Regions from separate parts of the Terribacillus sp. DMT04 genome, predicted to be linked through region 2. Evidence: a T-box and tRNA genes for the amino acid it is inferred to sense, from the RefSeq annotation. Region 2 holds a T-box; the other holds one or more tRNA genes.

Region 1 (12,205 bases), 330 kb from region 2:
ACACTGGCTGTGAATCCAGCAGGTGCACTTAACTCATAGGCAGCTCCGCTGAGCAGACTCTCTGTTTGTTTGAGTTCCTGATAATGCTGTTGGCAGTCTGGACATGCGTGCAGATGCTCTCGAAGAAGCTGTGCTTCCTCTTCAGATGCATCACCATCCAGATATTGATGCATAAGCTTCTGGCTTTCTTCGCAATTCATGTGTTTCCCCCCTTTACACGTGGCGCAATTTTTTCCTTAACAGCTCTCTGCCACGATGGATTCGGGTCTTCACTGTTCCGAGTGGAAGGTCCAGGATTTCGCCGATCTCCGCTAATGACAAGTCATCTAGAAACCGCAGCACAATAACACCGCGATATTTGGGCGGCAGGGATAGAATTTCTTTATGAATATTACTCTGCAGCTCCATGTTCTGCACTTCTTCCTCAGGAAGAGCTTGATCTGCAGCTAGCTGCGAGTACATATCCAAACCATCCGTTCCCTTTACCTCTGCATCTAGATGATAATCCGGCTTTTTCTTCCGCAAGCGGTCAATACTTAGATTAGTCGCAATCCGGTAAAGCCATGTGGAGAATTTCCGGTTCTCATCAAAAGAATGAATGTTGGTGTAAGCACGGATAAATGCCTCCTGGGCGATATCCTGTGCTTCGTAACTGTCTCCTATCATGCGGAATACAATATGGTATACCTTGTTCTGATAAAAGGAAACAATCTCCTCAAAAGCAGCTTGGTCACCCTTCTTGACGTTCTTTATATGATGTTTTATGATGTTCTCCATGAAAATCCTCCCGCCAAACTGCGGCTTCTTAATAACGAATGACGTTCTGAAAAGGTTTCACTTTCACAAAAAAAATCTTAAAACCCTTAAATGATGCCCGCAACAGTTTTTTTATCTTTTTTCGATTTTTTATGTATTTAATGTTTTAATTAAAATAAGACAGGGTATTCTCTACTTAACGAGAAATAGTATATCAGATTATGGAGGTAAAAATGATTACTGCAGACAATATTTTGGAAAAAATTGAACAAACCCGCAGCCGCATGCTTGATTTGTCCCGCCGTCTTCCGCTAACATCTGACGCCGTCATCACCGCAAGTGTTCAGCTGGACCACCTGCTAAACGAATACGAAAAACAAAGAAAACATGTTTAGTGAATAACAGCCTGCTCTGCAGAAACAAGCTGTTATTTTTTTTGCACAAAAAAGCACGTACTCCAAGTACGCACTTTTTAACGGCGATCTTCCGCCCACTCTCCACGCTTAATGAAGTAGGCCTTTACGTCGTCATGAAACCCTACACTGACCTCTAATGAAAACGCCTCTCCGCCGGCTCGCTTATAACATTCACTAAACCAAGCAATCATCACTTGTTCATCCGCTTTCTCCACAGCATCTTCCTGCAATTCACGAAAAGCTTCAAAGCTGTCAGTTGCATGATCAGGAAGCTGCAAGTAAGGGATTTCCTCGGCTACTTCTTCACTGCCGCCAGCATATTTGTCGCCCATTTCTTCGTAATAACGCTCCTTGCCATCAGCATCAAGTGCATAATACATAATGGACAGTTCAAATGCCATTGGCTCTTTGAAAAATCGAAAGGCTATCTTCTCTACTTCCGGAAGAAACGGCAGCTGAAATATCTGTTTTAATTCAGCTATCACATCTTCTGCATGTTTTTCTAATGAAACACTTACCGCCTCGGTATAATCTTGTATAGAAAACAAAGCGTCAACCTCCTTCGTGCTCTCGCTCTACTTTACCATACAGGAGAGAAATAACGCATCAAGCAAGCGTCTTGCCTTTCGTCTCTTCTCCAAGAAACCAAACAGCTGCAACTGCAATCAAAACGGTCACACAAAACAGAAGAAAAACAGCACTTACTGACAAACCAAGTGTTCCTCGATAGCCGATTAACAGCGGTCCGAGAATACCGCCAATTCTTCCGGCTGTAGCTGCAATACCCGACCCCGTCGCCCGAACAGCCGTTGGATATTGCTCCGGTGTGTAGGCGTAAAGAATGCCGTACGCTCCAAGATTAAAGAAGGAAAGCAGCATACCTGAAATCAACAGCATGGCAGCCGATTCTGCATTACCAAACAACACCGCACTGATTGCTGTACCGATTAAAAAGATAATCAAAATTGGCTTGCGTCCAACTTTCTCAATAAGCCATGCTGCTGAGAAATAACCCGGAAGCTGCGCAAGCGTCATAATCATCACATACTCAAAGCTGCGTACCATATCAAATCCCTTTTCCACCATTACACTAGGCAGCCATAAGAACATGCCATAATAACTCAGCATGATACAGAACCACACTATCCACAGCATCGCGCTTCTTTTCGCAAAACCTTTTGCCAGCAGCTGACGAATCCCTGCCACGACTGATGTCTTCTCCTTTAACTTTGTATAGGAAGGTGAATCAGGGAGATTCTTGCGAAGCAGCACGGCAAAAAGAGCTGGAATCGCTGTCAGCAGGAGCGCAACCCGCCAGCCGAAAGCTGGGATGACAAAATAAGAAATTATGGCTGCTGCCAGCCAGCCGACTGCCCAGAAACTTTCCAGTAAAACAACCATGCGTCCGCGTCTTTCCGGCGCTACGGACTCGGATACAAGCGTAGAAGCTACCGGCAGCTCTCCGCCAAGTCCTGCACCAATAAAGAAACGAAGGACAATAAAAATGAGATAAGACGCTGCCAGAGCTGACAAGCCGCTACAGATAGAAAAGATTAAGATTGTGATCATAAATACAGTCCGGCGGCCAATTTTATCCGCCATAATACCAAATACAAAAGCTCCAACAGCCATACCGATACTATTGACGCTGCCAATCCAGCCCGCTTGCTGCGGGGTTAAACCCCAATCTAGTGTTAGCGCAGTGATAATAAAAGATAAAATCCCCACATCCATTGCATCAAATAACCAGCCAGTACCAACAATACCAAGCAGCTTGCGTTCGGACATAGGCTTACTTGTCGTTTGACGCCCCTCTACTGTATGATCCATTCCAGCACCTCTACATTCTAGTATTTAACATCACTAGTTTACATGTGTCTTGACACTATGTAAATCGTTTACAGAAGTATTTTGCCGAATAGTTTGCAAAACATGAAAAGATTCTAGAACAAACCAAGATTATGCATACTAAAAGCGAACAATTACTAAATCCATACTCTTTCATGCAAAAAATCCAAACAATGCTGCTAATTGCAGTATTGTTTGGATTTTCATATAGCTTAAACAGTTACGTCCTAGCCTCGCTTGCAGATAATTTATGCTCCGGCGCTGCCGCCCGATACCATTGCCAGCACAGAATCACAATCAAGATAAGATCAACAAGGTCACCGCCATAGTACATCAGTATTGCTCCTTCTTGCGCTTCATCAGCATCTACACCAGTCGGCGGATTAGCATAGAGGTACTTGGACAATATGCCGTGTCCTGCCAGCGCTCCGACGAACACAAAAGCGCGGAAAAGATAGCTTTTTCGATAAGGAACTGGATCTGTATACAGCATGGCCATCGTAAACAAGTATCCCGCTGCAAATACATGCACATGAACCAAGAATGATACCCAATTTACTTGATGCATATAATGATACAAAGAAGTCGTATACAGAACCCATAGACCGCCGATATTCAATACAGCGGCAGTAACAGGATGAATTAGAAACCGAGCATACATACTGCGAAATAGACGGGATACAGCTTGCCCTCGCCTTTGCGGCAGTGCACGCAGAAGCAGCGTAAGAGGACGCGACAAAACGATTAGCAGCGGAGCAAGCATACCAAGTAGCAAATGACCCAGCATGTGGAAAACAAAACTATGATGTGCATGCATCGCTACTGGCCCAGCAAGCGCCTGAATCCCAACTGCAACACCAGCCCCAAACAGGAGCAGCCGATAAATTGGCCATGCCTCAAACTTTCTCGCTGAAAATTTCATTGCCAGCAAATAGCCAAGAATCGCTAAGAAAGCTATGATTAATGCCAGTTTATCATTGTGCATGCTTTTTCCTCCTGGATAGCCAGACAAGCAATACTCCAACAATCAGCAGCACTGCTCCTATTCCATTCCAAACCAAGTCATAATAAAAAATATTGTCTACACCATAACGAATTTGGTGAAGTCGCATCACCTTATGCTGGATGATACCATCATACAACTGAAAAACACCACTTCCTAAAAGAACCATTCCCCACCATAGCATAGGTATCATCTTTTTGCGTCTGCGCAAGTCTGCCAGCAAGAACAAACCGCCAACAGTAGCAAACCAGCTGAAAGCATGGAAAAAGCCGTCGGAGATCAGCCCCCAGCTCGTAGTAGACAAATCATAAAAATGATGCCAGTGCAGCAGTTGATGAAAAACAGCTTCATCAACAAATGCAGCTAACCCAAAACCGAATAAGATACCCGAAAGACAATTTCTTCGATTATATGTATGTTTCTCTTCCATCTTCATCCCTCCAGTTAGCATCTCTTCTGCTATTTTTCCCCAGAGATGCTGGGATAAACAAAAAAAGCACAGGAGTATGTCTCCTGTGCAAATAAAAAAAGCCGTCCTATTGGACGACTTATATGGATGGAGCCTAGCGGGATCGAACCGCTGACCTCCTGCGTGCAAAGCAGGCGCTCTCCCAGCTGAGCTAAGGCCCCATGTGGAGCGGAAGACGGGATTTGAACCCGCGACCCCCACCTTGGCAAGGTGGTGTTCTACCACTGAACTACTTCCGCCCTGCAGAAGTATTTATGATGCGGGTGGAGGGACTTGAACCCCCACGCCGAAGCACTAGATCCTAAGTCTAGCGTGTCTGCCAATTCCACCACACCCGCGCAATAGAAGCAGTTACAAGAACTGATCTATAAAGTGAGCCATGAAGGACTCGAACCTTCGACCCTCTGATTAAAAGTCAGATGCTCTACCAACTGAGCTAATGGCTCAAAAACATTCTATTGTGTAAGAAATCAAATGGCTGGGCTAGCTGGATTCGAACCAACGATCACGAGACCAAAACCCGTTGCCTTACCGCTTGGCTATAGCCCAATATAGATGGTGGAGGGAGTAGGACTCGAACCTACGAACCCGATGGGAGCGGATTTACAGTCCGCCGCGTTTGGCCAACTTCGCTATCCCTCCAAACTATCTGGTGCCGGCCAGAGGACTTGAACCCCCAACCTACTGATTACAAGTCAGTTGCTCTACCAATTGAGCTAGACCGGCGTGTTATTAAATTTGTTTGTTTCAACCGCCACGAATGATATCTTAACATGTGGGATTTAGCTTGTCAACATCTTTTTCAATGTTTTTTTATCAAGCAAGTGGTGGAGGATGACGGGCTCGAACCGCCGACCCTCTGCTTGTAAGGCAGATGCTCTCCCAGCTGAGCTAATCCTCCAACTTGATGACCCGTACGGGATTCGAACCCGTGTTACCGCCGTGAAAGGGCGGTGTCTTAACCGCTTGACCAACGGGCCAGATTGTCTGTTTGTCATCGTTGTGTTTTTCGTAACTCGAAACTGACAAGAGTTATTATATACAGGGATGCAACCATTTGTAAACCCATTTTATAGATTTCTTTTTATTCTGATAACTACTCTTCTCTCTCACTCCCCTGAATGGCTATATAAACCGCGTCATATCAACGTTTTCAGCCTCTATAACATTCTCTGATATTCTTGCATATTTTGTTCTAAAAACAGGAATATAGAGAAAAAGATATAATTTCTTTTGTAAGATAGAAAATTTAATTGCTAGTCATTTGCTATAAAAAGACGAAAAAGGAGCATACAAAATGACACAAACTTTCGATGTAACAAATCCAGCTACCGGAGAATTAATTGAAAAAGTGCAAATTGATTCAGACAAAACAATCAATGATAAAATCGAGAAAATTCATCAAGCTTTTCCTGACTGGTCCAAAACCTCTGCTACACATCGCAGCAAGCTGCTTCGTGCCTGGCATGACTTGATCATCGAAAATAAAGCGGAGCTTGCTGCCTTAATGACAGCCGAAAACGGTAAACCGCTCAAAGAAGCTGAAGGGGAAGTATTATACGCTGCCGGTTATATTGAATGGTTCGCTGAAGAAGCTAAACGTGTTTACGGCCGCACAATCCCCGCTTCTACTACAGATAAGCGCATGCTCGTCACGCGAGAGGCTGTCGGTCCCGTTGCAGCGATTACACCATGGAATTTCCCTGCAGCAATGATTACAAGAAAAGCTGCACCCGCACTAGCCGCGGGCTGTACATTCATTATAAAGCCAGCTCCAGACACACCACTAACAGCTATCCGCCTTGTGGAATTGGCACATGAAGCTGGCATACCAGAAGATGTTATCCAATATACAAATGCTGACGGTAAAAAAGTTGGCAAAATTTTCACCGATCATCCGCATATCCGTAAAATTTCCTTTACTGGGTCCACTCCTGTAGGGAAGCTGCTCATAAAACAAAGTGCTGATAGCGTGAAACATGTATCAATGGAACTTGGGGGACATGCTCCGCTTATTGTCGATGAACATGCAGATATTGATAGAGCCGTAAATCATGCTCTAGCTTCCAAGTTCCGCAACGCCGGTCAAACGTGTGTGTGCGCGAATCGGCTGCTCGTTCATGAATCAGTCAAAGAAGCGTTCACAACTGCATTCACAAAAGCAGCAGCTGATTTAAAAGTCGGCGCAGGCACAGAAGATGATGTTGCAATCGGGCCAATTATCAATAAAAAGGGCTTTGATAAGATCACAGCTCAAATCGAAGATGCCAAGTCCAAAGGTGCAAAAGTACTTACCGGTGGTACCTTTGATGCCGATACCGATAAAGGCTGCTTCTTCGTCCATCCAACTGTCCTGGACCAAGTAACAGATGACATGGATATCATGCACGAAGAAACGTTCGGACCCGTCGCACCGATTACAACTTATTCTGACATTGACGAAGCAATCCGTTTGGCAAATGACACGCCATTCGGCTTAGCAGCATATTTCTTCACTGAAAACTACCGCCGCGGTCTGTATATCGCAGAGAACTTAAAATACGGAATTATCGGCTGGAATGATGGCGGTCCATCCGCTGTACAAGCTCCGTTTGGCGGCATGAAGGAAAGCGGAATCGGCCGCGAAGGCGGGATTGAGGGCATTGAGCCTTATTTAGAAACAAAATATATTTCCATTGGCATATAAGAAGAAGGACCCGTCGTGATGACGGGTCCTTCCTTGTTTATTCTACAAATACCTTCCCTGACGCTGTTGCCTCCGTCTTGTTGCCAAATGCATCTGTTGCTTTCACAACAATGTCCGCTCCATCCAGTTTCGCAGAAGACGTTGCTGTCCAGTAGCCTACATAATGACCATCTTCTGTCTCACGCATCGGCAATTCTGTTGCTTGTGCTGTTGTCCGGAAGTTCGTTAGCGGCGCCTTCAAATAGAAGGTCGCATCTTCTAGTCCAGGCTCTGACTCGAAGGAAATGACAACAGTCTCCCCAGGCTGCAAGTTTGTATCTTGAGCTGGCTGCACATTTTCCAGCACTGGTGCTGTGTAATCCGCCTCTAAATGGATCACCTGTTTCGTTTTGTTACCCGCTTGGTCTGTTGCAACTACCTTTATTTTATTTGCACCTTCCTCCAAAAGAATACGCTTAGAGAATGTGCCATCTTCTTTCACATTTGCTTTCGCACCATTGATTGTCAGCTTATCCAAATAATCATCTGTCACGGTACCTGTCACAGTGACAGTCTCCTTATTGGTTTTGCTAGCATCCTCAGGAGCTGTAATGCTCAGTTCAGGTGCTGTTAGATCATGAATAACAGTAACAGCTTCTGACGGTGCAGTACTGCCGTTTTCTAGCTTTGTCACAGCTGTTAAGCTGTTTTCCCCTTCTGCCAGCTCCACTTCAGCAGTAAATGCCCCTTTCTCTGTTGCTTCAACAGATGCAGCGACTTCTCCGTTATTGCTGACTTCTACGGTCCCGCCTGGTAAAGCGGTTCCTTCCACCGTCACTTTGTTATCCTTCGTAACTGTATCAGGTGAAGGAGATGTAATCACTGGCGCTTCTGCCTCATAATCAACAAGCGCGCGGATCATATAATTTCCTTCTGCTTCAGGCACAGAACTCCATTCTCCGCCAACGTATTGCAAGCTGCGGCCGGAGAATTCACCATCTTCATCGGTTGCCAACGCCGGCGTATTTGGATTGGCTTCAGTCTGGACATATTGGATATAGAAATCAGAATTGACTACTACTCCTTCTCCTGATAGATCAACCTGCGTCCATTCTCCGTTTCGAAGTGCTTCCCCAGCTATTGGTCCGGCCAGCTTCTTACCTGGCGCTCCATCTTCTCCGGAATCATCATATATCTCGACTGCAAAATCAGTGCCGCCTGGTGTTGGAAAACTTTCATCCCAGAATCGGAACAAGCCACCCGTCACAAGTGCAGAAGACTGCCCTTCCGCCAGCGTAAATTTCACAGCCCAGCCATTACCTGCATCATAATAGGCTTTGGCATTCTCAGCCGTGCCATCGTCATAACCAATTTCACCGGCGAAACCGATAAATGGCTCTAGTTTAACATTCTCCTCCGCTGTCTCATCCGCTGTTATCGTTACTTCCAATTCTGCGCCTTTAAAGGATGCAGCAGTTATTTTGAGTGTGTATGTCCCTTCGTAAGCAGATAGCGTGTATATGCCGTTTTCATCTGTTTCAACTGGCTGCACGGCAGCATCTTCGACTACATATACTCTTGCTCCTTCAACAGCTTCTCCAGTCTTGGCATTCGTGACTTTACCTGTTACCGTCCCCTCTGAAATTGGGTTTAGCGTGAAGTTCTGCGTAACAGCTGTCCCCTCTGAAACTGTGACAGGAGCTGTACTGGAATGGAAGCCATATGCAGAAGCTTCTAATGTGACATCCCCTGGCGCCTGCATTAAACGATAGCTGCCGTCTGCCGAATCTGTTTGGACGCTTCGTCCCGTTTCCTGCACCGTTACCGTCGCATCAACTGGCAATGCTGTAGGGCCTATTTCTGTATAATCTGCCTGCCCATCTGGCAGCGTTGGGCCTTGTACATTTCTGATTGGTGTTGGAGCGAGTTTTTTCGCCTTCACTTTTTTCTTACCCTTCGCACTTTCGGTTATTTGCTTCGCATCCTCTTTTACCTTCTTCGCGTCTTTCATAATTGATGCAGAAGCATTAGAAGTGTCTGAAATGGCTACGTCATCGATATACCAGCCCTGCTTGCTGATACTACCATCTGATTCTATATGGAAACCAACGTAAACTGTCTGTCCCGCATAATCACTCAAATTCACTTCATCTGCGGTCCAAGCACCATTAGCACCATTGTATGAACCTACCTGCTCCCAGTTTTCCTTATCTGTTGAAACAACAACGTGCCCGTAATCATAGTTGCTCTCCAAATCAAACCATGATTGGAACTGCAAGTATGTTTCTCCCTCTTCTGGGACTGCCACCGGCGGAGCAAGCAAAGTGGCATCTGCATTGTTTAGGTAAGCACCTGTACCATAAACCTTCTCACCTGAAGCCGCTGCTTCAGGTCCAGCAGCTGGCGCTCCCCATTCCCAGGAATTCTGATCGCCAAATGATGTCCAACCAGCCGGCTCTTCTTCAAAATCCTGCGTATACCCTACATTTAATGGTATAAGCAGCTCCACATTATATACGTCTGTCTCTGACGTATTACCACCGAAGTCTGTCGCAACAAATTTATAAGCTAACGCAGAACCTGTTGTCGCTTCCGCTGGTAGTACTGCTTGATATGTTCCGCTTGCTGCATTTCCCTCTACAAGTGCCGCCTCAACTGTTTGCCATTCTCCTTCATCTTTCTTATATTGAAGTGTCACCGTATCAGCACTCACATTATCCGTGACAACTGCGGTGAGCGGCGTTGCTGCACCTTGATACACTTCTGTGATTGCATCATGAGCAATAACTGCCGCTTCTTGGTCCTCTCCATCTTGATAAACACTTCCGTTAATCTCGCCAACACCGGAAGTGATAGAAGATACAGCCAAATAAGCATTCACAATACCATGACCAAAGCCTTCATTGATTTCATCTGGATAATCACTGTTTGTTTGCCTTTCCGCTGTATCATACAGAATAGTCTCAATCTCATCTATAGTGAGCGAGCTATCGGCCTGCAAAAGCAGCGCAATTACACCGCTCACATGCGGAGCTGCCATCGATGTTCCACTGAATGCAGCACTATAGCCACTGCCGCTGACGGAGGAGTAAACATTTACTCCAGGCGCTGCAATATCCGGCTTAATTTCACCTTCATACGGAGATGGCCCGCGAGAAGAGGTATTTGACAGTCCATCTTCGCTATTTGTAGAAGCTACTGAAATTGACTCTGGATAATTGGATGGTGCCGAAACGGTTGCATCTCCGGCTTCGCCATCATTACCCGCTGAGAAAACTGGAACAATTCCCGCACTGCGCCATGTCTGCACAACATCCCGGTACCACTCATCCAAGCCTGGACCGCCGCCCCAAGAGTTATTGATAATATCAGGTGCCTTTTCGGGATGCGGTGTACCTGCCTCATCCTTAGGAGCCAGCATCCACTCAGCTGCATCCAAGAGAATAGCGTCCGTCGTCTGCCCTTGGCCAGTATCAGGATGGAAAGCTTTTACTGCAATCCATTTTGCACCCGGCGCCACACCGATATCAGCAGTGCCATCTGCTGCTGCACCGACTGCTGAACCAATTGTATGTGTACCATGATCCAAGTCATCGTACGGGACAGCCTCTCCGTCAACCGCATCATACCAGTTGAATTCATGCGTCACGTTATCTGGATCAGCAGGATTATAGCCGCGGTATTTTTCCAATAACGCTGGATGATCATACTGGACACCCGTATCCAAGCCGCCAATCACAATACCGGAACCATCCAATCCCGTTTCCTGCCATACTGCAGGTGCTCCAACCCTTTCTACACCCCACGCTTCCACTTCCTCAGCTAAAGCAGCGACCTTCTCTTCTTCAGCCTTCGTTGGTTCAAGGATTTTACGCTCTCTATTCGGAAGGATTTTCTCCACTTCCTCCGAAGCAGCTAGATCTTCCATAACACCTTTCGTGCTCGTCACTTTCAGCGCATTCACGATATAATAAGCGTCATACGCCTTTACAACGCCTTTATCCTTCGCTTGCTTTAAATAATCGAGCAAGTTCGCTTGGGAAGCATCCGCTGTTGCACGCAAATTACTTACAACAGCAGAATTCTGAATCCGTTTCGTCTCTTCTGCTGATAGATTAGCAGACTGCTTTTCCGCCTTCTCAATCGCTAATTCAGCAGCTTTCTTCGTATTTGCCTGATCCTTTAGCTTCACCAAATAGGTCACTTGTTCATCCGCTTTGAATTGCGACGTAACATCTTTGTCCACTTTCGCTGCTACACCTTCACTCGCTTTTACAGAAGTTCGCTCAGAAGACTGTGCTCGTGAAGCTGTAGGAGAAAACAAAGACAAAAGAAAAATCCCGATTGCCAAAATACTGAGCCACTTTGTCATACGTTTCTGCATATTCTCACTCGCTCCCTTTTTAATTGATTGCTTCCCGACAGAAACCAATCACACCTCCATTCCTCGAAATGACAGATTGTGTAAAATCGCTCAGATGTTATAAACTAGCTTACGAGAATATGTCGGTTTCGGGAAGAGAAGGCGGGAAAATGAGGAGCATATACATAGAAACCCAGATATCCTGCGTGATAATAGTAATAATTTTCAGTTAATTGGGTGTGAGGCGTCCTAAAGATCCAAGAATAGAAACTATAGTAACCGGAAGATAGTCCTTGAACATAGATGAGCAGCTTGCAAAGTAGTGAAGATTATCTTCCTCAACTTGCGCATATTTACTGCCTTTGTCTTCCCATAATCGAACGATATGAATAGCATACCGCTAAATTATGGGAATGTTCCTTTACTAGGATACGAACGGAGCCTATTACACTATTTTTTCTGCAGAAAATAGCCTAAAACCAACTTATTACCTAAACATCATACATTGGATTTAAAGAAACAGGATAGAAGTCCTGTAAACGAAAAAAGCTTAGAGCCTCTGTATGGCTCTAAGCTTTTTTCCTGTTAACCTAAATCGACATTATGATAAACCTGCTGCACATCCTCAAGATCCTCAAGGGCATCGATTAGTTTCTCAAACTGCTCCTGTGTTTCCGCATCTAGT
Region 2 (12,205 bases):
TCAAACTGATCTGCTAGCACAGCATCCATGTTTCTTAGCTCTCGGAACATCCACTTCCCAGAACCAAGCCAATGTTTGTTTGTACGCAATGTAAAAACGGCTAAATCATGAATGATACTATTAGCTAAAAAATAAGCTTCTCCGCCTGCTTTTTTATCCAGAAGGTCATCGATCAGATTAGAAATCATGTATCGGTTATGATTAATCAGCCGTTCATCCCAGGCTAGCGGCCCTTGCGCAAGGATCCTTTTTGCTTCATCCTTCATCTTTAACAAAGCTTCAGAGTCTTTCAGCACAATTCCTTCGCTGGCCATTCTTGGCAAGGAAGGTATCGCACGTGCCGCATCATTGTGAAAGAATTCATGATATGCATCACCTGTATACACAAATACCTCGACCGGCCAGTCCTCATAAATTATGGATTCTCGATAGGCACTGTCTTTCCCTGTGTAAAGGATAATAATATCCAGATCGGAAGTTACTGTGGCTTCTCCTCTGGCACAGCTTCCAGCCAGCATAGCACCATCACAATCCGGGTGATTAACTTTGACGAATCTTTTAGCAGTATCTAATGGGTTTCTCAAAAGAATTCCTCATTTCCAATTGACGTTAATATCCAGTATCTGTATACTGAGCATACAACAAAACAAAAGCGTTGATAAGGACAAAATGCAAAGCGCCCCTATCTTAAAGAGAGTGAAGGAATTGCTGGGACCTTCGCAGATAAGCACATGCATTACCACCTTGGAGCTATTACGGGGAAATACAAGTATCCGTAATCGGGAAGACCGTTATCGAATTTTGGAGCATCAGTGTTTACTGATGGAATTAGGGTGGAACCACGACCGCAATCGTCCCTTTATGGGAACGCGTGCGGTCTTTTTGTATACATTTTTATAGATAAAAGCAATGCGAAGGACATGATCCTAGGTCATCCCCTTCCTGACAGAAAGCAGGGTCACCGGCTGAGAGCCCTGCAGGAAAGCGATCAGGATTACCACCTTCAAGCTATGATGGGGAAATGATAGTATCCGTCATCGGTAGAACCGTTATCTCTTCTATGAGCGCCAGTATTGGCGGAATTCAGGGTGGAACCACGGCCACAATCGTCCCTATTGAGGGAGGATTGTGGCCTTTTTTTATTTCAAAGGAGGATATACACATGAACAAACAAGCAGAAGCAGAAAAACGGAATCACCGTAAACTTGGACAGCAGCTCGAACTTTTCATGAGCATGGAGGAAGCACCAGGTATGCCTTTCTTCCTGCCAAAAGGAATGGTGCTGCGCAATAAATTGGAGGAGCTGTGGAAAGAAAAGCATGCAAAAGCGGGTTACGATGAAATTAAGACTCCCATCATGATGAAGCAGCAGTTATGGGAACAGTCTGGTCATTGGGATCATTATCATGAAAATATGTATTTCTCAGAAGTAGATGATCAGCGCTATGCCATTAAACCGATGAGCTGTCCAGGTGCCGTACTCATTTACAACAGCAAGCTCCGCAGCTATCGGGATCTGCCGCTGCGTTATGCAGAATTAGGACTTGTCCATCGACATGAATTGTCTGGCTCACTTAATGGACTGCTACGTGTTCGGTCATTTACACAAGATGACGCACACCTATTTGTTCGCGAAGACCAAATTGAACAAGAAATCGAAAAAGTACTGCAGCTGATTGATGATTTTTACAGCTTATTCGGCTTTGCTTATGAAGTAGAGCTTTCTACTCGGCCTGAAGACTATATGGGCGAACCTGCTATTTGGGATCAAGCAGAAGCATCGCTGGAGAACGTGTTAAAACGACAAGGTGTTGCATATAAAGTTAATGAAGGCGATGGTGCTTTTTACGGACCTAAAATCGATTTTCATATACTCGACAGCCTCGGCCGCAGCTGGCAGTGCGGCACTGTCCAGCTGGATTTCCAAATGCCAGAGAAATTTGACTGCAGCTATGTGGATCAAACGAACAGCCGAAAACAGCCGATTATGATTCATCGCGCTATTTATGGTTCGATTGAACGCTTCATGGCTATCCTGATCGAGCATTATGCAGGTGACTTCCCATTCTGGTTAGCTCCAGTACAAGCAAGTATTCTGCCAATTAGTGACGCACATAAAGATTATGCAACATCTGTTTGTGAAGAGCTCCAGCAAGCTGGCTATCGCGTATCCGTTGATAATCGCGCTGAGAAAATTGGCTTGAAAATTCGAGAAGGCTCACAGCAGAAAGTCCCTTACTTACTTATCGTTGGGGATAGTGAAATGCAAAACCAGACAGTAGCTGTTCGTAAGCGCGCGGAAGGAAATCTTGGGGAGATGTCTTTGGCGGATGTTAGGAAGCAGTTTGAACAATAAGAAAAAAGCGGATGCTCCAAAAGAGTATCCGCTTAAAAAATATCAATCAATTCTTTCGTATAATCATGTCTGCTCGTATCATATATCTCTTCTTTTCTAAACACATCGAGTAACTCTCCATCCTTCATTACCGCAATGCGCTGGCACAGCTGATAGACAGCGGCCAAGTCATGCGAAATGAATAGATACGACATCCCTAATGTTTGCTGCAGGGAACCAAGAAGCTCTAGGATAGCTCCTTGTGAAAGAACGTCCAGGCTTGCTGTTGGTTCATCCAGAACAATAAGCTTTGGTTCAATGCTGATGGCACGTGCAATGGTTACACGCTGTTTTTGTCCGCCGCTTAGTTCGTGTGGATAGCGGTCTGCTAATCCTTTTGGCAGCTCTACTGTCTCAAGCAGCTGCTGGACAAAGTCTTGTTTCGATGTGAAGGGAAAGTGCTTCAACTGCAGCTCATCTTTGAATTGCAAATAAGGATCAAGCAGTGAATCTCTAATTTTCAGCTTCGGATTTAAGGAAGCAGTCGGGTTTTGAAAGACTGTCTGCACATTTCGCCGGTAATCCCGCAGCTGCTTTCGATTGGCATGCGCGAGTGGTGAATCATTATATACAATCGACCCGCCATCCATCTTTTCTACGCCCAATAAACAGCGTGCCAATGTACTTTTCCCACAACCGCTCTCGCCTACTAAACCGAGACTCTCACCCTTTTGAATAGATAAAGAAACATCGTTCACCGCAAGTTTCCCAGGATTATAGCTTTTCTTCAGATTATTAATCTCAATCACTGTCATGACTTGCTAACCTCCCTGACGCGCATAGGAAGTGTTGGTGCAGCCTGTATCAGTTGTTGTGTGTACGCATGCTCTGGCTGATGGACGAGCTTTTGTTTTGTTCCCGTCTCAATAATCTTCCCATCTTTCATTACGGCAATTTTATCGGAGTAGCGAACAACATGACGCCAATCGTGTGTAATGAACAAGATTGCACAGCCTGTCTTTTGCTGTAGCTTTTGCAGTAAGGATAGTATTCTGTGAGCTGACACGCTATCGAGAGCCGTGGTTGCTTCATCCGCGATCAAAATATCGGGTTCCAAAAGAAGCGCTAGCGCAATGGATGCCCGCTGTAATTGTCCGCCGCTCAGCTGGAATGAATAACGCTTCGCAAAACTAGCATCCAAACCGACGGATTCAAGTGCCTCCCTAATCATATCTTTACGATGCGTCTTGTGTACGCCATGCGTTTGCAAGTATTCTTCCATATGCTGCTGGATTGTCAGGAATGGTGTGAACGAGCCATGATATTCTTGGAAAATATAACTGATCGCCTTTCCGCGCAACTGATTCATTTTTTCTTTTGGATGTTCCAAAACATTATCCCCTTGATACATCACTCGTCCGGAGGCTTTCAAATTGGGACCAAGCAGCTGACCGATTGCTTGTGAAAGCATCGTTTTTCCGCTGCCGCTCTGCCCTACGAGGGCAAACCATTCTCCTTTATCGATTGTCAGACTGACGTTATCAACAATTTTCTTTTCTCCATGTGATACCGTTACATCTTCTATCGCTAGAATCATGGCTGCACCTCCTTTTTCACATCAAATTTATCTCGCAGATAGTCGCCCAGTACGTTCGCCACTAAAACGACCGCAACAATTGCCAGACCAGGATAGACCATCATTTCTGGATTCGCTTGGAAATATGGTCTGGATTCATTCAGCATCGCTCCCCATTCCGGTGTTGGCGGCTGAGCGCCAAGGCCGATGTAAGAAAGTGAAGAAATAAGCAAGATGATCTTTCCGAAATCCAAGCTCGCAAGCACTAATACATTCCCAATTATATGCGGCAACAGATGCTTGCGCATAATCGTGAATGTAGACAAGCCATTGATTCTGGCAATCGTGACATAATCTTTCTGCACCTCTGTCAGCACCGTACTGCGCACCATTCGGGCATAGTTCACCCATTTAACAAGTACAATAGCAAATAATAGATTGCCAATACCCGGTCCTAGCAGTCCGCTTAAGACAATGGCAATGACTGTATCTGGGAAAGCGAGGAATCCATCGGCAATTCGCATAAATAACCGATCAACCCAGCCGCCGCGCAGTCCTGCCATTAAACCAAATGGAACACCGATAACGACTGCCGCCGCTAATGCAATCAAACTATAGCCAACTGTTAAACGGAAACCGAGCAGCAGCCTCGTCAGCACATCCCGACCTAGATGGTCTGTTCCGAGCGGATGTGCCCATGTTGGCGATGCTAACCGATTCCCTACGTCTGTCATGTTGGCATCATGCTTCAAATAAAGAAATGTATACGCAACAGCTGCTAGTACGATGAGCAGGATGATACTAATCAGCCACACTTTGGCTTTTTTTATTCTATTTTGGGAAAGAGCCAATACACTCATCTAGCTTAGCTTCCTTTCTTTAATCGAAGTTCTGGATTTACGTATCGATACGATAGATCTACTAATGTATTCACAACAAATACAATCGCTGCCATCAAGACAATATAACCTTGGATAAGCGGATAATCACGTTGACGGATAGAGTCGACAACGAGTTTCCCTACACCCGGATAAGCAAATAGCACCTCTACGACAACGACACCGCCTATCAAGCTGCCGAGACTGACGCCAAACACGGTAATGACCGGCGGCAGGCTGTAGCGAAAAGCATGCGAAAAGAAAATACGCTTTTCGGCAATTCCGCGTGCTCTTGCCGCCCGCACAAACTCTTGTCCAAGTGAATCTAAAAGACTGGAACGAAGCAGCCGCACATACACACCTGCAATCGCGAGCCCTAATGTCACTGCGGGCAAGACAAGTGACAGCAAACTGTCACGTCCCATCGTTGGGAACCAGTTGAGCCTCACAGCAAACATATCAATGAATATAAGTCCGAGCCAGAAACTTGGAACAGCTGCGCCAATAATAGAGAAATAGCGGCTGACATGATCAATCCAGCTTCCTTTATAAAGCGCCGATAAAGAACCCAATGGTATAGCAACGATAAGCATGACAATCAACGAACCGATTGTCAGCTCCAATGTAGCTGGAAGACCTGTCATCAGCATTTCCGATACTGGCTGATTCGTAATATACGAATTACCAAAATCAAGACGGATGAAATCCAGCAGCCATTTTCCGTACTGTACGATTAACGGGTCATTAAAACCCATATCCTCACGCAGTACCTCCACTTGTTCCTGGCTGACATTTAGTTCATCCACATTCAGAATGGTGAGCGCCGGATCGCCAGGCGCAAGACGCAGGAAAAGGAAACTGCAGAAGGTGACGAACAAAACGAACAGTACAACCTCTACCAATCGTTTCCCAATAATACGAAACATTACTTCACATCCAATTTATTTGTGATCATATAATACTCACTTCGCGTCGTAACCCAGTTTTTCACTTTTGTTTCATCGTAAGCTACCAGCGTATCTGGATAAATAACAAAGGAATTAATCTGATGTTCATCCACATAATTTGCTGCAGCTTCTGCTAGTTCGGCACGCTTGTCCGCATCAACTGTTACATTCAATTCATCAATAATCTTCGTTAATTCCGGTTCATCTGCTCCGCTGAAGTTCAAAGCGCCATCTGGATGATACGTTGCATTCAAGTAATAACCAGCGTCACCGCGCGGAGCTGTTAAGTTGCTATATGTGGCCAAATCCCAATCGCGATTTGCTGCCATGTACTCTTCAGGAATCTCAATTTGACGAAGCTCTACATCAATACCAATTTTCTTCGCATCTGATTGGAAGATCTGTGCAATCAACGGAAGATCCGCTCTCGCAGAGTAAGTCAGCATGGTCAACGTAAGTGGTTCGCCATCTTTCTGCATCTTACCGTCCTCTAAGGAATAGCCCGCCTTCTCTAGATACTCTTTCGCTAGATCAGATCCTGTTTCATGCTCACTGTAGCTAGGTGCAAACGGCAATGATTCCGGAAACGGCCCTTTTGCCGGCTGTGCATATCCTAGTAAGACTGAATCAGCAATCTTATCACGATCGATTAATGCATCTACTGCTTTACGAACATTCACATCCTGCAAAGCCTCACGCTGCATATTCATCGTCATCTGGTGCACACGGAATGTTTCTGTTGATTCTACTTTAATGCCATCCTTTGCTTCCAGGCTTTCAATACTTTCTACTTCCGGACGAAATACTACATCCGCATCACCAGATTCTAATGCTAATGACCGTGCGTTTGCATCTTCATTAAAGGAGAACGTTACCGAATCAAGTTTTGCTTTTTCATCCCAATAATCTTCATTCCGAACTAGTTCAAGCTTACTTCCCGGCGTGAATGATTCCAGTTTGAAAGGGCCCGTCCCAATTGGATTATTTACAAAGTCTCCTGCCTCTACATCAATAATAGAAACATTCGGGTTTACCAACTCAGAAATAAATTCTGGAAATGCCTGTGTATTCGTTACTTGTAATGTCATATCATCTGTTGCTTCAATGGAGTCAATTTTTAATGCATTCTGAATCGCTACATTGTCTTTCAACGAACGTTCCAATGATGCTTTAACAGCTTCCGCATTCATCGGCTCGCCATTTTGGAAGTTAACACCTTCTCGAAGTGTAATCGTCCACTCTCTGCCTTCATTTCTTCCTTCCCAGCTTTCAGCCAGCCAAGGCTCAATCGTAAGTGTTTCTTCATTCAGCTGTACTAGGGTTTCTGTCAAACCCGCTCGCAGAGGTACATAGCTGGAGTCCACGTTTGGATCCAAGGAGTTTGTTGCAAAGTTATAAACAAAAGTTAAATGCTTGCCATCTTTCTCTGAACCAGCGTTATCTGTACATGCTGCCAGCAGCAGGACTAGTCCAATTAAACCGATTACTTGTTTCCAAAGTTTCCTCATGCTTTTTCTCCCCCAATATATATGTATAAATTAATTCCGTAATTATTACGCTTTGTATCATATCGTAACCATTACGTTTTGTAAAGATAAATTTCCATAAAGATGCAGCAACACAAAAAACGGATCAGCTAGCTGATCCGTTAATGCGATTATTTTATTACGTATTGATAAGAAAGAGAACACAATCTTCTGTCTCTACGCTATTAGGAACTTTCTAAAAGAATGTAAGCAGTTCTCTATTAAAGGGAGTTCTTAATAACCTTATTGTAATGTACCACCGAAAGAATCCCAAAGAGAGAATAAAGAATTGTATAGATCACCATGACGATAATCATTGGCGTCAACATGCTAGTACCGAATAAGAACCAACCAGATCGAACTGCGAAGTAACTGTGAAACAGACCAATGACTAGTGGAATACCAAAATTGAACAGCTGCTTGCGCTGAATACCGCGGCGAAGATCTGTCGTTGTAAAGCCCAGCTTACGCAGAATTGTATAATTTGGTTTCTCGCTTTCTGCTTCATCCATCTGCTTGAAGTAAAGAATACAACCTGAAGTGACCAAGAATGTCAAACCAAGAAATCCTACAATAAATAGCACTAAACCAATGGAAGACTTCTGATCTTCAGCAACATCTATTCTTGAATCACTAAAATCCGCCGCTTCCAAGTTTAAGCTATTGAAAAGTTTATTCGCTTTATCCAATTGATCTTTTGCTTCAATCTCGTATCCAAAGTACATGGTATATTCCCGCGCAATTTCTGGATCAAGATCTTGTTTCAGCTGCTCAAATACCATTTCATCCACTACCATGGTTGGCAGGCCGCCCATGGTGTAATAGTTCGATATAGGATATGCATCTTGCAGTCCTGTGTAATGCAGTGCTACCTCTGAATCTTTTCCGTGAACTGTAACGTCCCCTTCACCCTTTAAAGACATAAAGCGCTGCAGCATCTCATTATAGCCCGTCAATTTCAACTCATCTGGCGCTACTTCTATGCCGGCTGCATCTTCACTAATAAGGGCCGTTTCCATCATTGAAGCATCAAAATTCACTTCTAACGCTGTTTGCAAGATATCCTCAATATCCAGCATCGTTGTATATACTTCTGCTTTGTTTTCTGTGTAAGTGATATTTGCCTCATCTAATACCTGACGGAAAGCTTCCGCATCCTTTTCTGTTAGCAAGGAGAAGTCCTTTCCGCCTGTATGGTTATAAGCTGCAGACTCAGCTGAGTAGTACGTGATATAACTTAAAGACAATAGCCCAATAGCCAAAGCAGAAACAGTGGTGATAATCGTTAACAGTGCAGCATTCGATTTCATCCGAAACATGATAGACGAAAGAGACAGCACTTGCTTAATATTTAAATAGCCGCCCTTTTGTTTTCGTATGAGGCTGATTACAAAGACAACCGACCCTTTGTAGAACAAGTAAGTCCCAAGAATGACAGCAAACAAGATGAAAATCATAGCTCCGAATAATTCCACCATGGTGGAGAAGTCTCCATCAAATAGTTTTCCTGACAAAATATAACCAGCGGCAATAAAGGCAATGCCGAAGATGCCAATTATAACTTGAAAGACTGACAGCTTGCGTGCTGTCATCTCTGTTTGTGACTTTACACGAAAAAGCGATAAAATCGTCTGCCGTTTAATAAAAATCAAATTCATCAATAAAATCAGCACATAAACACACAGAAATACAAGGAACGTCTGAAGTAAAGCTCTAGGTGAGAATGATAAAGAAGCAATTCCTTCCACGCCTGTAATCTTGAAAAGAACCATAATTAAGAGCTTGGAACCGAGAAAACCTAAAGCAACCCCAATCACTAAACTACCAAAATAAAGAATCGCATTCTCGGCACTAAGCAGACCAAAAACTCGATTTTTCGTCATTCCAATCAGCTGAAAAAGACCGATTTCCTTACTGCGCCGCTTGATGAAGATCATATTTGCATAAAGCAGAAAGACAGCTACAATTGCGATAAGAAGAATAGAAGCAACCCCAATACCAGCAGATCCCTTTACCGAACCTTCCACCGGATCCATTGACTTATCATATTGCAATGTGACAAAAGCAAAATACAATCCTGAGCTAAAAATTAACGCAAATACATACAAATAATAGTTACGCAGATTTTTCTTCAAATTACGGAGTATCAAGCTATTAATGTTCATTTTGCACCCCGCTGAGCACACCTTGCGTGGACATGATGTCTTTAAAGAAGGCTTGTCGCTCTTGCTGCCCTTTGTTCAGCTGTGTATAGATTTGGCCATCCTTAATGAAAATAACACGGCTGCAGTAACTAGCAGCGGCTGGATCATGTGTGACCATCACAATGGTTGCTTTCCGGTTCTGATTAAGTGAACTAAGCTTGTTGAGCAGATCGGATGCTGATTTCGAATCAAGCGCTCCTGTCGGTTCATCGGCAAATATGATGCTTGGCTCATGGATAAACGCACGAGCTGCTGATGTACGCTGCTTCTGACCGCCGGAAATTTCGCTGGGATATTTATGTTGAATATCAAGAATTCCAAGCTGATGGGCTACTTCTTCAAACTTTTGATTGGCTTCTTTTTTCGGCACTTTCTTGATAGACAACGGCAGAAGGATATTCTCTTTCACCGTTAATGTATCCAGCAGATTGTACTCTTGGAAAACGAAGCCCAAGTGATTTTTACGGAATTCTGCCAGCTGCTTTTCCTTCATATTCGTGATTTCATTGTTTTGAATGAGGATTGTACCGCCGCTTGCCTGATCAATCGAGGAAAGGACATTCAGCAGTGTTGTTTTACCAGATCCAGACGATCCCATAATGCCGACAAACTCTCCCGCTTCAATGGTAAGGTCGACACCTCGCAGCACTTCCTGTTTATTAAATTTATTGCCATATTTTTTTTGCACGCTTGTCGCTTCAAGAATTCCCATCTATTCGCACCTCTTTGTGTAATTTGTTACCTCAAGTATACGGATGCAGCGAAATATGCTCCTGCTTTTCAGCTAACAAACGAACAAAGCGTGTGACAATCTTGTCACACGCCCGTCATGCCAACCATTTCATTTCGCTTTGGGAAAGTGAGCGTAAAGCATGTGCCTTTTCCTGGTTCAGATGTCACGTCCATGTTGATTCGGAGTGGCTTCGCTGCCCTTTTCGTCAGATAAAGTCCCATGCCTGTTGCCGCTTTATCATGCTGAACTGTTGATGTAAAACCTCGTTCAAATATTCGCGGCATATCTTTTGCATCTATTCCAATACCGTTATCTTGAATATGTATTCGTATATGTCCATCCTGCTTTTCACTCTTGATGTGAATATCACTGTTTTCACTATACTTAACAGCATTGGATAACAGCTGCCGTAAGATAAATGTGAACCATTTTGTATCACTGAGCACCATTGTTTCCTTTAGGTCTATTTCAAATCCAATTCCCTTTTGCATACACCAAGACCTTAGCGATCTGATTTCCTGGCTTATTACTTCTGGTAGGTGGATTTCTTCTATAAATAAGTCGTTTTCGATGAACGTAATTCTTTTTTGATGGATTTGGGTATCCAACAGCATATGCACACGAAGCCATTCATACGTGAGCTGTTGCTTTAGAGTGGTATCCTCCATCCGCTCGATGATCAGCTGCATGGCAGTTAGGGGTGTTTTTACGTCGTGGATCCAAGAGAGAAGCTCATCTCTCTCTTGTTCCAAAGCTTCCCGGCGATCAGCAGAAGTTCGGTTTAAGAAACGCACTTGTTCTTGAAGACTTTCGTGCACAATATATTCATAAGGACGATCGGGCTCCGGCAAAGTGGAAGCGTCCAAACTCTTTTCCCAATCTTTTATACTGCGGTAATAGCGAGTTTCTCTAGGATAGCGAAGGAATAGAAAAATAAGCAGCAGCAGCCAGAATAATAATAAAAGATAAAAGATTGATGCAAAGGGAATCGTTGTATCCACATAAGCTACTAGCAAAAGCAAACAGGAAAGCAGGACAAACATACCGATCCAGCTCGCTTTATCACGAAAATAATTACGAATCATAACTTCTCCGCCTCTAATGCAGCGTATCCTTGCCCTACTTTTGTTTCAATATGCTGACCAAGACCGATAGCTTCTAATTTCTTTCGCAATCTGTTCACATTCACTGTTAGTGTGTTATCACTAATGAAGCGTTCATCATCCCATAAACTTGTAATGAGTTTTTCACGTGAAACAATCTTATTTTTCTGCTCAACTAACAGTTTCAAAATAAACATTTCATTTTTTGTCAGCTCTGCTTTTCCTATATCATTTTCCACTTCATTTTTCTCATAGTCTACCGTTGCACCATTCCATGTCTTTAATGTAACAGCATCCATGCTGTAATTATAAACGCGTCGAAGAATTGCTTGGATCTTAGCAATCAACACCTCGAAGTGAAATGGCTTTTGCACGAAATCATCTCCGCCCAGCTGCATTGCCATGACCATATCCATCGGATGATCTCTAGAGGACAAGAAGATGATCGGTACATTAGAATGCGCCCGAATCATACGGCACCAATGAAACCCGTCATAGCTTGGCAGCTGAATATCAATCAACACTAGCTCCGGCTTGATTTCCGAAAACTTCTCCATTACTTGCCCAAAATCATCGATTCCTTGTACTTCATATGACCATTGCGTCAATCGTGTCTTAATCTCTTCGAATAAGCTTTTATCATCTTCAATCAACAAAATCTTAAACACGTTCGTCACCCCATTCATCTTGCCTAAAATTGTAACGAATATCCCATATTTTTACTACCATCTATCGTAAAGATTGTTTCTATAGGAAGCATGTGCTAGAGTTTTCTCATATAAATAAAGCGAGGTTCTGCATGATGTTCGATCCAACTGTATTTGATAACTTGAAAGTAGCTTTTGAAAATCAGCTTTATGATCTGGACAATTTGGATAATGAAATTAATATCGTATCTCGGTA

Evidence for each region. A T-box is a leader RNA that pairs with one kind of tRNA and senses whether it is charged. The one in region 2 lies ahead of thrS (threonine--tRNA ligase), so its partner is inferred to be a tRNA-Thr.
Region 1: it encodes a tRNA-Thr, which carries the amino acid that the T-box ahead of thrS (threonine--tRNA ligase) is inferred to sense. The anticodon was not compared.

Annotation. Positions count from the first base shown of each region.
Region 1 is NZ_CP077639.1:228,100-240,304, reverse strand. Features, by position in the region: gene KS242_RS01385 (anti-sigma factor family protein) at 1-200, opposite strand, end outside; gene sigW (RNA polymerase sigma factor SigW) at 214-777, opposite strand; gene KS242_RS01375 (aspartyl-phosphate phosphatase Spo0E family protein) at 990-1,151, shown strand; gene KS242_RS01370 (hypothetical protein) at 1,229-1,720, opposite strand; gene KS242_RS01365 (MFS transporter) at 1,779-3,002, opposite strand; gene KS242_RS01360 (cytochrome c oxidase assembly protein) at 3,241-4,005, opposite strand; gene KS242_RS01355 (DUF2243 domain-containing protein) at 3,995-4,453, opposite strand; tRNA gene KS242_RS01350 (tRNA-Ala) at 4,581-4,653, opposite strand; tRNA gene KS242_RS01345 (tRNA-Gly) at 4,657-4,731, opposite strand; tRNA gene KS242_RS01340 (tRNA-Leu) at 4,751-4,830, opposite strand; tRNA gene KS242_RS01335 (tRNA-Lys) at 4,866-4,938, opposite strand; tRNA gene KS242_RS01330 (tRNA-Gln) at 4,968-5,041, opposite strand; tRNA gene KS242_RS01325 (tRNA-Tyr) at 5,049-5,134, opposite strand; tRNA gene KS242_RS01320 (tRNA-Thr) at 5,143-5,218, opposite strand; tRNA gene KS242_RS01315 (tRNA-Val) at 5,318-5,393, opposite strand; tRNA gene KS242_RS01310 (tRNA-Glu) at 5,401-5,472, opposite strand; gene KS242_RS01305 (NAD-dependent succinate-semialdehyde dehydrogenase) at 5,790-7,178, shown strand; gene KS242_RS01300 (S8 family serine peptidase) at 7,216-11,541, opposite strand; gene KS242_RS01295 (YebC/PmpR family DNA-binding transcriptional regulator) at 12,106-12,205, opposite strand, start outside.
Region 2 is NZ_CP077639.1:3,299,383-3,311,587, forward strand. Features, by position in the region: gene KS242_RS16895 (nucleotidyltransferase domain-containing protein) at 1-584, opposite strand, end outside; T-box leader at 647-862, shown strand; gene thrS (threonine--tRNA ligase) at 1,163-2,356, shown strand; gene KS242_RS16905 (ABC transporter ATP-binding protein) at 2,389-3,150, opposite strand; gene KS242_RS16910 (ABC transporter ATP-binding protein) at 3,147-3,932, opposite strand; gene nikC (nickel transporter permease) at 3,929-4,771, opposite strand; gene nikB (nickel ABC transporter permease) at 4,777-5,715, opposite strand; gene nikA (nickel ABC transporter substrate-binding protein) at 5,715-7,244, opposite strand; gene KS242_RS16930 (FtsX-like permease family protein) at 7,484-9,427, opposite strand; gene KS242_RS16935 (ABC transporter ATP-binding protein) at 9,417-10,178, opposite strand; gene KS242_RS16940 (sensor histidine kinase) at 10,283-11,284, opposite strand; gene KS242_RS16945 (response regulator transcription factor) at 11,281-11,970, opposite strand; gene KS242_RS16950 (hypothetical protein) at 12,102-12,205, shown strand, end outside.